DNA from 2 places in the Bradyrhizobium sp. BEA-2-5 genome. Region 2 is predicted to be linked to the other one. Evidence: riboswitches for the same ligand, from Rfam matches in the RefSeq annotation. Region 2 holds a riboswitch; the other holds the start of a gene.
What was found. Region 2 has a riboswitch for glycine ahead of RX327_RS25175 (D-amino acid dehydrogenase). Riboswitches for the same ligand answer to the same signal wherever they lie in the genome.

Region 1 (6,827 bases), 150 kb from region 2:
GCATCACGGCCAGCGTCTGCGGATGGACGTCCTTGTCGACGAAGAAGGCCTTCGCCTTGACCTGCGAGTGCCGCTCCGCGAGCGCCATGGCTTCGGCGGCGGCGGTGGCTTCGTCGAGCAGCGAGGCGTTGGCGACGTCGAGCCCGGTGAGGTCGCAGATCATGGTCTGGAAGTTGAACAGCGCCTCCAGCCGGCCCTGGCTGATCTCGGGCTGGTAGGGCGTATAGGCCGTGTACCAGGCCGGATTCTCCAGGATGTTGCGCTGGATCACCGCGGGCAGGATCGTGCCGGAATAGCCTTGGCCGATCAGCGAGGTGAAGACCTGGTTCTGGGCTGCGAGCTCGCCCATATGCGCGATCGCCTCGGTTTCGCTGAGCGGCTTGCCGAGATCGAGCGGAGCGGCCTGCCGGATCGACGCCGGCAGCGTCTCGTCCATGAGCGCCTCGACGCTTTTCGCGCCGACCGTTTCGAGCATTGCGGTGACATCGCGCGCCGACGGGCCGATGTGGCGGCGGACGAAATCGGTGGCGGCTTCGTTGATCGGCTTGAAGGGCGCGTTCATGACGTGATCCTCGGGGTGATCCTTTAGGCGGTGTGCGCGGCGTAGGCGGCCTCGTCCATCAGGCCGCCGAGCTCGCCCTTGTCGGCAATCTTCAGCTTGAAGAACCAGGCCTTGCCGCCGGCGTCCGAATTGACCAGCGCGGGCTCGGCGGCGAGCGCGTCGTTGACCTCGACCACCTCGCCGGTGATCGGCGCGTAGACGTCGGAAGCGGCCTTGACGGATTCCACCACAGCGGCGGCCTCGGCCTTCTTCAGGCTGCGGCCGACCTTGGGCAGTTCGACGAACACCACGTCGCCGAGCTGCGACTGCGCATAGTCGGTGATCCCGATCGTGGCGACGTCGCCCTCGATGCGGAGCCATTCGTGGTCGGACGTGTACAGCGTCGTCATGGGGATCGATCCTTTGGCGTTCAGCGTTTGTAGGTGTTTTTCACGAAGGGCATGGCGGCGACTGCGAGCGGCAGGCGCTGGCCGCGCACTTCGGCGAAAACGGTGGTGCCGACGGCGGAAAGGGCGGTGGGCACATAGCCCATCGCGACCGGCGCGTTCAGGCTCGGGCCGAAACCGCCCGAGGTGACCTTGCCGATCGGCTCGGTCGAGCCGGCATCGGCGAACAGTGCGGCGCCTTCGCGCACGGGTGCGCGGCCGTCGGGCTTCAGGCCGACCCGCCGGCGCGCGGCGCCATCTGCGAATTGCACGAGAATCTTCTCGGCGCCGGGAAAGCCGCCGGCGCGCATCCCGCCGCTGCGGCGGCTCTTCTGCACCGACCATTCCAGCGCGGCCTCGACCGGCGTCGTCGCGGTGTCGATGTCGTGGCCGTAGAGGCAAAGCCCGGCTTCGAGCCGCAGGCTGTCGCGGGCGCCGAGGCCGATCGGCAGCACGTCCGGGTTTTCGAGCAGCGTCCTGGTGAGGCGCTCGGCGTCGGCGGCGGGAACGGAGATTTCGAAGCCGTCCTCGCCGGTATAGCCGGAGCGCGAGACGAAGCATTCGACGTCGCCGACGCGGCGCGGACCGGCGTCCATGAATTTCATCGAACCGACCTCTGCACACAATTTCGCCAGCGCCGCTTCCGCCTTCGGGCCCTGCAGCGCGATCAGCGCGCGGTCGGCAAGAGAATCGATGACGCAGTCGTCCGCGAGGTGCGCGCGCAGATGCGCCTCGTCCGCGTCCTTGCAGGCGGCGTTGACGACCAGGAACAGGTGATCGCCGAAATTGGCGACCATGAGATCGTCGAGGATGCCGCCGTCCGCATTGGTGAACTGGGCGTAGCGCTGCCGTCCCGGTGCGACACCGACGATGTCCTGCGGCACCAGTTTTTCCAGCGCGAGCGCGGCGTCGGCGACCTTACCGGATTTGGCCTTCAGCGCGAGCTGGCCCATGTGGGAGACGTCGAACAGGCCGGCCGCGGCGCGCGTATGGAGGTGCTCCTTCAGCACGCCCGCAGGGTACTGCACGGGCATGTCATAGCCGGCGAACGGCACCATCTTGCCGCCGCGCGCCAGGTGCAGCGCGTGCAGCGGGGTCTGTTTCAGCGGGGAGGTTTCGTGCGCAAGCATCACAGGGCCCTCGCGGTTCCCGCGGGGACCCATTTCCCCTTGAGAAACCTGCAGAAAGCCCCATCTGTCGCTGTGCCTGAGAGTATTATCCCGTCGGCGGACGCATCGGGGCGAACCCCAGCATCTCTTTCCAGATGTCAGACGCCACGCGGTCCTTTTGCCTGAGAGTTTCCGGGGCGGTTGCTCCTTCGGCGCCGGCAGTAAAGCCGGTCTCTCCCGACGTGACTAGGTATAGGTAGGTAGAAAACACGGCGCCACCAAGACTGTCAACGCAGCTGCAGCAACTATCCAATGGGCTTTGTGCTGCCGCGGCAAGCCCATGATCCGCCTGCACAGTTTCTGGACACCGCAGCTGGCAATGTCTAAAAGCGTTCGGCCGGAAAATGACGCCTTTTTGCGGCTGGCCGGCCCCTTTTTCCGATTGGATGAACATGAGCGGCGTCAACGAGATCAGGTCGACCTTTCTGAACTTCTTTGCCGAGAACGGCCACGAGATCGTGCCGTCCTCGCCATTGGTGCCGCGCAACGACCCCACGTTGATGTTCACCAATGCCGGCATGGTGCAGTTCAAGAACGTCTTCACCGGCATGGAGAAGCGGCCCTATCAGCGCGCCACCACCTCGCAGAAATGCGTGCGCGCCGGCGGCAAGCACAACGACCTCGACAATGTCGGCTACACCGCGCGCCATCTCACCTTCTTCGAGATGCTCGGCAATTTCTCGTTCGGCGACTATTTCAAGGAGCGCGCGATCGAGCTTGCCTGGAAGCTGATCACCACCGAGTTCGGGCTGAAGAAGGACAAGCTGCTCGTCACGGTCTATCACACCGACGACGAGGCGGCGGGCCTGTGGAAGAAGATCGCCGGCTTCTCCGAAGACCGCATCATCCGCATCCCGACCTCGGACAATTTCTGGGCGATGGGCGACACCGGACCGTGCGGCCCGTGCTCGGAGATCTTCATCGACCGCGGCGAGCACATCTGGGGCGGGCCTCCGGGCTCGCCGGAGGAGGACGGCGACCGCTTCCTCGAATTCTGGAATCTCGTGTTCATGCAGTTCGAGCAGGTGACGAAGGAGGAGCGCCAGCCGCTGCCGCGTCCCTCGATCGACACCGGCATGGGCCTGGAGCGCATGGCCTGCATCCTCCAGGGCGTCGAGAGCGTGTTCGAGACCGACCTGTTCCGCAATTTGATCGATGCCGCCGCGTCGACCCTCGGCCACGGGCCGAACGAGCAGACCGTGGCCTCGTTCCGCGTCATCGCCGACCATCTGCGCTCCTCCGCGTTCCTCGTCGCCGACGGCGTGCTGCCCTCGAACGAGGGCCGCGGCTACGTGCTGCGCCGGATCATGCGCCGTGCCATGCGCCATGCGCAGCTACTGGGCGCCAAGGAGCCGCTGATGCACCGGCTGGTCTGGGCGCTGGTGCGCGAGATGGGCCAGGCCTATCCCGACCTGATGCGCGCGGAGAATCTGATCGAGGAAACGCTGCGGCTGGAAGAGACCCGCTTCCGCAAGACGCTGTCGCGCGGCCTTGCCATCCTCGACGAGAAGTCGGCCGGCCTGAAGAAGGGCGACATGTTCGACGGCGACGTCGCCTTCACGCTCTACGACACCTACGGCTTCCCGCTGGACCTGACGCAGGACGCGCTGAAGTCGCGCGGCATCGGCGTCGACCAGGCGGCGTTCACGGATGCGATGGAGCGCCAGAAGGTGAAGGCGCGCGAGTCCTGGAAGGGCTCGGGCGAGGCGGCTTCCGAGGCGATCTGGTTCCCGCTGCGCGAGAAGCTGGGTGCGACCGAATTCCTGGGCTACGAGACCGAGAGTGCCGAAGGCGTGGTGTCCGCGCTGGTCAGGGACGGCCACGAAGTTGCCAGCCTCAAGGCCGGCGAGACGGGCGCGATCGTGCTCAACCAGACGCCGTTCTATGCGGAGTCCGGCGGCCAGGTCGGCGACACCGGCGTGCTGACGGGTGAGGGCGGCGTCAAGTTCCGCGTCACCGACACGCAGAAGAAGCTCGGCGATTTCTTCGTCCATATCGGCACGGTCGAGCAGGGCACGCTCGGCGTCGGCACCGCGCTGCAGCTCGAGGTCGATCATTCGCGTCGCTCCTCGATCCGCGCCCATCACTCGGCGACGCATCTCATCCACGAGGCGCTGCGCCAGGTGCTCGGCGACCACATCGCCCAGCGCGGCTCGATGGTCGCACCCGACCGCCTGCGTTTCGACTTCGTGCATCCGAAGCCAATCACGGCGGAGGAGCTCGCCCGCGTCGAGGACATCGCCAACGACGTTGTGCTGGAGAACGACGAGGTCACCACGCGGATCATGGGCGTGGACGAGGCCCGCGAGGCCGGTGCACGCGCGCTGTTCGGCGAGAAATACGGTGACGAGGTCCGCGTCGTCTCGATGGGCAGGACCGCGCGCGAGCGCGGCGCCAACGCGCTCGGCTGGTCGGTCGAGCTCTGCGGCGGCACCCACGTGAAGCGCACCGGCGACATCGGCCTTATCACGCTGACGGGCGAAGGCGCGGTCGCTTCGGGCGTGCGCCGCATCGAGGCGCTGACCGGCAATTACGCGCGCAGGCACGCCAACGACACCATGGCGCTGGCGAAGACCGCGGCGAACGAGCTGCGCACCTCCCTCGACGACGTGCCCGCCCGCATTGCCGCGCTGATGGAGGAGCGCAAGAAGCTCGAGCGCGAGCTCTCCGACGCCCGCAAGAAGCTCGCGATGGGCGGCGGCGCCTCCGCCAGCAACGGCGCAGCCTCAAGCGTGCGCGAGGTCGGCGACGTCAAGCTGATGGCGCGCGCGGTGGAAGGCATCGAGATGAAGGATCTCAAGAGCCTTGCCGACGACGGCAAGAAGCAGATCGGCTCGGGCGTCGTCGCCATCGTCGGCGTCACCGAGGACGGCAAGGCCGGTGTGGTCGTCGGCGTCACGCAGGACCTCACCGCGCGCTTCAACGCCGTGAACCTCGTGCGCATCGCCTCCGAGGCGCTCGGCGGCAAGGGCGGCGGCGGCCGGCCCGACATGGCCCAGGCCGGCGGCCCCGACGGCGCCAAGGCAGACGCCGCGCTGTCGGCGATCGAACAGGCCATGACTCAACAGGCATCGGCCGGCGCCTGACGGAGAGTCTGATCGTGGCGACGGCTCCGGGTAGGCCCACGATCAGCGATCCCGGGCTGCGCGACCGTCTCTACGAGCTGCTCGAACGCGATGATCTGCCGCATTCGGGCGGCTTGCGGTTTGCCCGGGTCATCGTCGCCATCATCGCCGTCGATGTGCTGGCGACGATTCTGGCCTCCGTCCCCGAGATCGACGCGCAGTTCGGCTGGCTGCTGACGACCATCGAGATTGCGGCGGTCATCGCCTTCGCGCTGGAATATGCCGCGCGGCTCTGGAGCGTGGTCGGCCACTCCTTGCGCGACATGACGCCGGCGCGGGCGCGGCTGGAATACGCCTTCTCGGCGCTCGGCGTGATCGACCTGCTCGCCTTCCTGCCGTCGGCCGTCGCGCTTGCGATCGGCGACAAGACCGCGCTGGTGCTGTTCGGCATGCTGCCGTTCCTCAAGCTGGTGCGCTATTCGACCGCGATGCGCTCGCTGCTGGCGGCGCTGCATGCCGAGCGGCGGGCGCTGGTCGGCTGCATCGTCATCCTGATCGGCGCGGTGCTGACCTTCGCCTCGCTGCTCTACGCCATCGAGCGCGACGTGCAGCCGGACAAGCTCGGCACCATTCCGCAGGCGATGTGGTGGGCGATCGTCACGCTCGGCACCGTCGGCTATGGCGACGTCGTGCCGGTGACGCCGCTCGGCCGGACCGTCACGGTGGTCGCGATCGTGGTCGGCTTCGCCATGATCGCGCTGCCGGTCGCGATCATCTCGACCGCATTCGCGGAAGAGGTGAAGCGGCGCGATTTCGTCGTCACCTGGGGCATGCTGGCGCGGGTGCCGCTGTTCTCGCATCTTGGCGCCGCCGATATTTCCGACATCATGCGCCTGCTGCGGTCGCAGACCATCGAGGCCGGCGAGATCCTGGTGCGGCGGGGCGATGTCGCCTCGTCGATGTATTTCATCACCGCCGGCGAGGTCGAGATCGCGCTGCCGAGCCAGCATGTGCGGCTCGCCGACGGTACCTTCTTCGGCGAGATCGCGCTGCTGCGGCGGACCAGCCGTTCGGGGACGGTGACGGCGACGCGCAAGACCAAGCTGCTGGTGCTCGATGCGCAGGACTTCCATGCCCTGATCGAGCGCATGCCGGCGCTCGCCGCCCATGTCCGGGAGACCGCGGAGGCGCGGCTTGCCGATCCGCTCGCGGCCGGCGGCGACCTGGCCGCCGCGGAGATCGCCCAGGCGCCGCGCGAGACCGACGGCGGCATCCGCGATTAAAGCATGATCCGGAAAAGTGCGAAGCGGTTTTCCGGAAAGATCATGCTCAAACAAAACCTAAAGCGCGATGACGATTCATCCAAATCTCATCGCGCTTTAGCCTCAGTCCCGTCGCAGGAACACGTAATCCGCCGAGTAGGCCGCGCCTTTCAGCGCGCCTGATTTGTCGCAGGCGCCGCTGAGCTCGCCGCCCGAGGTGTTGATCCGCTGCACGGTTGCGACGCCCGAGAGCAGGCCGTTGCCGCGGTGGGCGATCACCTCGAGCTTCAGCCAGGGAATATCGGCGGCGGTGGTGCCGGGTATGCTGCCGGCGGTGCGGGCGG
Region 2 (6,827 bases):
CGAAGGCGTCCTTGGTGACATGGGCGGAGGGGCTCGCCGCGGCGAAGATCGTCGGCACCAGTTCCCAGCCATTGGCTTCCGCCGCCTCGACGAAGCCGGCGAGGCCGACATTGATGCGCCGCATCACCTTCAGCACGTCGGCGCCTTCCGTCATCGCCGGCCAGCCGCCGCCATGCTGGAAGTCCGCGAATGTCGCCTTGGTCGGAGCGAACGTGTTGGTCTCGTGCAGGAAGCCGCCAACGGCAATGCGGGTCATCAAGTCGGTCTCGATACGTTTCTTCGATCATGATGCGATCGTGACGACGCGCGTCATGATCTCACCTCGTTGGTTGGAGCGTGATCTCCGGGGAAGACCGGTGTCCGCCTTCAGAGCCACGCTCTAGCGCGCGACGTTAAGCGTGTCGTCACGCCAAGCGCAAGCCGGGGAGCACCAGCGGATTTGCATGCCCTGTGGGCGGAAAGGCTTGAGGCTAAAGACCTAGGCCGTCGCCACAATGCCTTCCGAAACGGGGCGGAAGTTGGCGAAGTCCCAGCCGCGTCCGGGCGCCGCATCGAGCAGTGCGCGGGTATAGGCCTGCTGCGGATTGGTCAGCACCTCGGCGGCCGGTCCCTGTTCCACGACGCGGCCATGTTGCATCACGGCGACGTCGTCGCAGATTTGTGCGGCGACGCGCAAATCATGCGTGATGAAGAGCAGCGCGATGCCGAGCCGCTTCTGGATCTCGTCGAGCAGTTCCAGCACCTGCGCCTGCACCGAGACGTCGAGCGCGGAGACCGCCTCGTCCGCGACGAGCACGTCCGGATCGAGCGCGAGCGCGCGCGCGATGGCGATGCGCTGGCGCTGGCCGCCGGAGAACTGGTGCGGATAGCGCGACATCGCGTCGGGCGGCAAATGGACGAGCTCGAGCAGCTCGCGCGCGCGCGCCAGCGCATCCTTGCGCGGCATGCCGTAGTTGATCGGGCCTTCCGCGATGCTGTCGCCAACGGTCACGCGCGGGTTCAGCGAGCGGTAGGGATCCTGGAACACGATCTGGATCTTCTGCCGGTGCGGCTGGAGCAGGCGGCGCGAGATGTCGGCGATTTCGCGGCCGGCGAGGCGCACGCCACCGGAGGTCGGATCGATCAGGCGGACGATGCAGCGTGCCACCGTGGACTTGCCCGAACCGCTTTCGCCGACGATGCCGAGGGTGCGGCCCTTGCGCAGCGTCAGCGTGACCTTGTCGGCGGCGACGACCTCGCGGCCTTTGCCGAAGAAGGCGCGCTCTTTATAGACCTTGCTGAGCTCGTTGGCTTCCAGCACCACGGGCTCGCGGCTGTCCTCGCGCGGCGCCCGCGGCACCAGGCTCGGTACCGAGGCGAGCAGGTTGCGGGTGTATTCCATGGTCGGATTGCGCAGCACGGTGTCGAGCGGGCCGGTCTCGACCAGGCGGCCCTGCCGCATCACCGCGACGCGGTCGGCGATCTCGGCGACCACGCCCATGTCGTGGGTGATGAACAGCACGGCGGTGCCGTGATCGCGCTGCAGCTCGCGGATCAGCGTGAGGATCTGCTTCTGCGTGGTGACGTCGAGCGCGGTGGTCGGCTCGTCGGCGATGAGGAGCTTCGGCTCCAGCACCAGCGCCATCGCGATCATGATGCGCTGGCGCTGGCCTCCGGAGAGGCGGTGCGGATAGGAGGCGAAGATGCGCTCCACATCCGGCAGCCGCACATGCTCCATCATCGCCAGGATTTTCTGACGCCGCGCGCGGGAGTCGAGATCGGTATGCGCGCGCAGCACTTCGTCGATCTGGCGGCCGACCGGCACCACCGGATTCAGCGCGGTCATCGGCTCCTGGAAGATCATGGCCATCTTGGTCGCGCGAAGCTGGCGCAGGCGGCGGTCGGTCGCGGTGAGCAACTCCTCGCCGACCAGCTTGATGCTGCCGCCGGTGGGAACCAGCGTGCCCTTCGGCAGAAGGCCCATCGTGGTGAGCGACGTCACCGACTTGCCCGAGCCGCTTTCGCCGACGAGGCATAGCGTCTCGCCTTCACGGACCTGCAGCGAGAGGTCGTCGATGATGCGATGTGCATCCGCCTTGCGGCCGAGGCCGACGACGAGATTGCTGATGTCGAGGACGACGTTGGTCATAGGACTGATTCCACCGGCAATACGAGGAGCGACCGTGATGTTTTTCGTCTTGCGTCATTCCGGGGCGATGCGAAGCATCGAACCCGGAATCTCGAGATTCCGGGTCTGGTGCTCACGCACCATCCCGGAATGACGGCTTCAATTGGCATTGAAGCCGTCACTTGCCTTCCCGCTGCTTCATGCGCGGATCGAGTGCGTCGCGGGCGGCGTCGCCGATCAGGTTGATGCTGAGGATGGCGATCGAGAGCAAGAGGCCCGGCCAGAAGATCAGCGACGGCTTGATCTGGAAATACTGGCGGCCCTCGGCCATGATGTTGCCCCAGGTCGGCGTCTCCGGCGAGATGCCGGCGCCGAGGAAGGAGAGGATGGCCTCGGTCAGAATGGCGCTCGCGCAGACATAGGTGCCCTGAACGATCAGCGGCGCGATCGTGTTCGGCATCAAATGGCGCCACATGATCTTCGGCAGGCTGGAGCCGACCGAGATCGCGGCCTCGACGTAAGGCTCCTCGCGCGCCGACAGCACGACCGAGCGCACCAGGCGCGCCACCCGCGGAATCTCGGGAATGGTGATCGCGATCAGCACGGTCCAGAGGCTGGCGCCGGACAGCGACACCACGGCGATCGCGAGCAGGATACTCGGCATCGCCATCAGGCCGTCCATGACGCGCATCAGCACGGCGTCGACCAGCTTGAAGAAGCCGGAGACGAGGCCGATCGCGAGGCCGATGACGATCGACAGACGGCGGCGCCGAGCCCAATCACCAGCGAGATCCGTGCGCCGTAGACGATGCGCGACAACAGGTCGCGGCCATAGGCGTCGGTGCCGAGCAGATATTGCGCGCTCGACGGCTTCAGCCGCTGCGACGGCGTCAGCAGCAGAGGATCATGCGGCGCAAGCAGCGGCGCGAAGATCGCCATCAGGATGATGAGGGCGAGGCAGATCGTCGCAACCGCGATGATCGGCGTCGACGTCAGGAAGCCGAACTTGACGCGGAACGGCCGGGTGACGGGAAGCGAGGATTCGGGAAGGGTTTCGATCGCCATTGCTCAGTACCGGATCCGGGGATCGAGCAGGGTGTAGGCGACGTCGATGAGAAGATTGACGACGACATAGATCAGCGACGTCAGCAGGATCATCGCCTGGATCACCGGATAGTCGCGCGCCAGCACCGCATCAACGGTGAGGCGGCCGATGCCGGGGATGTTGAACACGCTCTCGGTGACGACGACGCCGGAGATCAGGAGCGCGAAGCCGGTGCCGATCACGGTGATCACGGGGACCGCGGCGTTGCGCAGCGCATGGCGCATCATCACGCCGGTCTCGCCGATGCCCTTGGCTCGCGCGGTGCGCACGTAATCCTCGCCGAGCACATCGAGCATCGAGGCTCGCGTCATGCGTGCGATCAGCGCGACATAGATGAAGGAGAGCGCGCAGGTCGGCAGGATGATGCGCTCGAAGAACGGCCCGAAGCCGTTCGAGATGCTGCGGAAGCCCTGCACCGGCACCCAGCGCAGGTCGATGGCGAAGATCTGGATCAGGAGATAGCCGACCACGAACACCGGCACCGAGAAGCCGAGCACGGACAGGCCCATCACGAAGCGGTCGATCCAGGTGCCGTGCTTCCAGGCCGCGATCACGCCGAGCGGCACCGCCACCAGGATCGAGAGGATGATGGTGGCCAGCGCGACCGAGATCGAGGGCTCGAGGCGCGGGACGATCATTTCGAGGATCGGCTTATTCGAGATCAGGGAGACGCCGAGGTCGCCGTGCAGCAGCTTGGCGATCCAGGTGTAGAACTGGATGTAGATCGGCTCGTTCAGACCAAGCGAGGTCCTGATACGCTCGAGCCGTTCCGGTGTCGCGTTGTCGCCGGCGAGAATCGCGGCGGGATCCCCCGGCGTCAGCCGCAGAAGCAGGAACACGAACAGCGCGACGACGCCCATCACGGGAATGGCGGCGAGGATGCGGCGAAGCAGATATCCGAGCAAATTTGATCCGTTGGGTTGTGGTCGATGAAGTCCCCAGCGGGACCGTTGCACACCAGACCGTAGCACAGATGGTAGCAGACTCACGGTAGAACTTGAGCAAGTCCCATGCCATCGGTGCTGCGGTTTTTGCGGTGCAGCTAATCAGTCCTGTTGGCCGCGATTATTCCTCCGGTGAAGTTCGAAGCAGTCCACTGGAAGGTGGATTGATTTCAGCTTTGCGCGCGTTGGAATCCACGTCGAGCCCGGCACCGATCGACGGCGCCATCGGCGGCGTGTCGAGGTCGCGCCAGCCGTCGATGGTCTGGGCGATCATCTGCGCCGTCGCGGCCGACAGAGTCCAGCCGAGATGGCCGTGGCCGGTGTTGAAGAACACGCCCGGTATCCGCCCTGCGCGCACGACCGGCATCATGTTCGGCATCATCGGGCGCAGCCCCGCCCACGGCACGACTTTCGACGTATCGATCTCTGGGAAATGATGCCGCACCCAGTCGATCAGCGGCTGCACGCGGTCGGCGCGGATGTCGCGGTTGAAGTCGTTGAATTCGGCGGTGCCGGCGACGCGAAAACGATCGGCGCCGAGCCGGCTGGTGACGATCTTGGCGGCCTCGTCGAGCAGGCTCACCGTCGGGGTGGCGTTGCGGCTTTCGGCGCTGTCGAGCTGCACGGTGATCGAGTAGCCCTTCACCGGATAGACGTTGACGCGCTCGTCGAGCAGGGCGGCGAAGTGACGGCTCGCAACGCCCGCGCAGACCACGATCCCGTCCGCCTGCAACTGCCGTCGCGTCGCGACCGCAGCATCATGTGAAGCAGCTTCGTTCCAGCCGATGCGGAAGCCGTCATCGCCGCGCGCGATCGTGTCGACGTCGGCTTCATGGACAAAGGTCGCGCCACGCCGCTTGCAGGCTTCCGCCAGGCCGCGGGTGAACTTGTGGATATCGCCGGTCGCATCCGACGGCGTGTAGAAGCCACCATAGCAGGCCGTCTGCAACGCGGGTTCGATGACGCGGATCTCGTCCGGGGTCACCGGCCGGCGGTCGAGCCCGCCCTGCTGCAGCAGCGTGTTGACCTTGAGGCCGGCTTCGAAGCCGGCCCTGTCGTGATAGACGTGCAGGATGCCGCGGCGCTCGAGATCGAAGGCGATGTTCTCGCGCTCTGCGATCGAGAACAGATGCTTGCGCGCTTCGATGGCGAGCTTTGTGGTCTCGATGGTGTTGCCGCGATAGCGCGTGATGTGACCGACGAACTCGCTCATCCACGAATATTTGTGCCAGTTCGGCCGCGGGTTCATCAGCAGCGGCGCGTCGCGCCGAAACATCCAGCGCAAGCCCTTCAGGATCGTCGCCGTGCTGTTCCACACTTCGGCGTTCGATGCGGAGAGCTGCCCGCCATTGGCGAAGGACGTCTCCATCGCGGCGTAGCGGTGCTTGTCGAGCACCGTCACCTTGTAGCCGCGTTCGAGCAGGGCATAGGCGGTCGTGACGCCGGTGATGCCGGCGCCGATGATGGCGATGTGTGGCATGATGGTTTTCAGGCTCCCGTGGGTTAGAGTCGCCGAACCGCCGGTGAAACCGGCATCGGCGCCCCATCTGTCACGGTTACCTGAGAGCTTGATCCGCATCGGGCCGGGGCCGGAAGCGAACTATCCCCTTCGGTGGACGTCATGGCCCTTGATGTGCGGCCATGTTCGTCTCTCTCCAGATCGTCCTGACGAAACGGTCCTTTTGCCTGAGAGTTTCCGGGGCGGTTGCTCCGTCGGCGCCGAAGGCAACAACACGAATGTTGTCGCTTCGATCTCTCCCGCATCGTCGCGTTGGACGGCCGGACCGTAGGCGAAGCCTTAAAAATGGACAAGGCTAAATTTCGATCCGGCAGTGCCAACGTGTTGTGCAGTGCAATCGATGTCAGTCCAGCGTCGCCAGCAGCGCCGCCATCAGGCGGCCGCGTTCGGCAAGGCTGTCGACCTCGATATGCTCGTTGAGCGTATGTGCATCGGCGCCGCGTACGCCCAGGCCGTCGAGCGTGGGGATTCCCATCGCGCCAGTGAAGTTGCCGTCGGAGCCGCCGCCGGCGCTGCCGTGCGGCAGATCGAGACCCATCGCTGCCGCAAGGCCTTTTGCCTTCTCATACAGCGCCATGGTACCGGCATCCGGCTCCCACACCGGACGCGTCACGCCACGCGTGACCTTGAACGTGACGTCGTTGGTGGTGCCCGACAGCGCCAGCATCCTCTCGACACCGCGGTCGAGATCGGCCTGACGCTTGGCCATGGAGAGCGCTTCGCCGGTTGCGGTCGTCGCAACGCAATTGACCCATTGTCCGCCGTGGACGACGCCGACCGAGAAGGTGCAGTCCTCCGTCGTCATCGCGTCGATCGCGAGGATCTGCCGCGCCATCTCCCGGATCGCGGAGCGGCCGGAAGACAGCGTCGCGCCGGCATGGCTGGGCTTGCCGGTGGCTTCCAGATTGAAGCGCGCGATGGCGTAGCGTCCGGTCGTGACGCCGTTGTCGGCGCGGCCGGGCTCCGGCACCAGCACGTATTTGTTGCGCGCCGCTTCCGCCTCGATGATGTCCCGCGTCGAAGGCGTGCCGACTTCCTCATCCGGCGTGAACAGCACGGTGATCGGCAGCGGTGTGGTGAACGAGGCGCGCGCCAGTTGCCGTATCGCTTCCAGCGAGAGGTAATTGCCGCCCTTCATATCGTAGATGCCGG

Region 1: it holds a riboswitch for glycine, as region 2 does, so the genes downstream of both, gcvT (glycine cleavage system aminomethyltransferase GcvT) here and RX327_RS25175 (D-amino acid dehydrogenase) in region 2, are expected to answer to the same signal.

Annotation. Positions count from the first base shown of each region.
Region 1 is NZ_CP136629.1:5,488,181-5,495,007, reverse strand. It holds gene gcvP (aminomethyl-transferring glycine dehydrogenase) at 1-562, opposite strand, end outside; gene gcvH (glycine cleavage system protein GcvH) at 586-951, opposite strand; gene gcvT (glycine cleavage system aminomethyltransferase GcvT) at 972-2,117, opposite strand; glycine riboswitch at 2,258-2,346, opposite strand; gene alaS (alanine--tRNA ligase) at 2,549-5,242, shown strand; gene RX327_RS25935 (cyclic nucleotide-gated ion channel) at 5,254-6,504, shown strand; gene RX327_RS25930 (DUF3455 domain-containing protein) at 6,607-6,827, opposite strand, start outside.
Region 2 is NZ_CP136629.1:5,336,698-5,343,524, reverse strand. It holds gene RX327_RS25195 (M81 family metallopeptidase) at 1-256, opposite strand, end outside; gene RX327_RS25190 (ABC transporter ATP-binding protein) at 479-2,128, opposite strand; partial or broken gene RX327_RS25185 (ABC transporter permease) at 2,286-3,172, opposite strand; gene RX327_RS25180 (ABC transporter permease) at 3,176-4,117, opposite strand; gene RX327_RS25175 (D-amino acid dehydrogenase) at 4,278-5,636, opposite strand; glycine riboswitch at 5,702-5,817, opposite strand; glycine riboswitch at 5,821-5,927, opposite strand; gene RX327_RS25170 (M20/M25/M40 family metallo-hydrolase) at 6,019-6,827, opposite strand, start outside.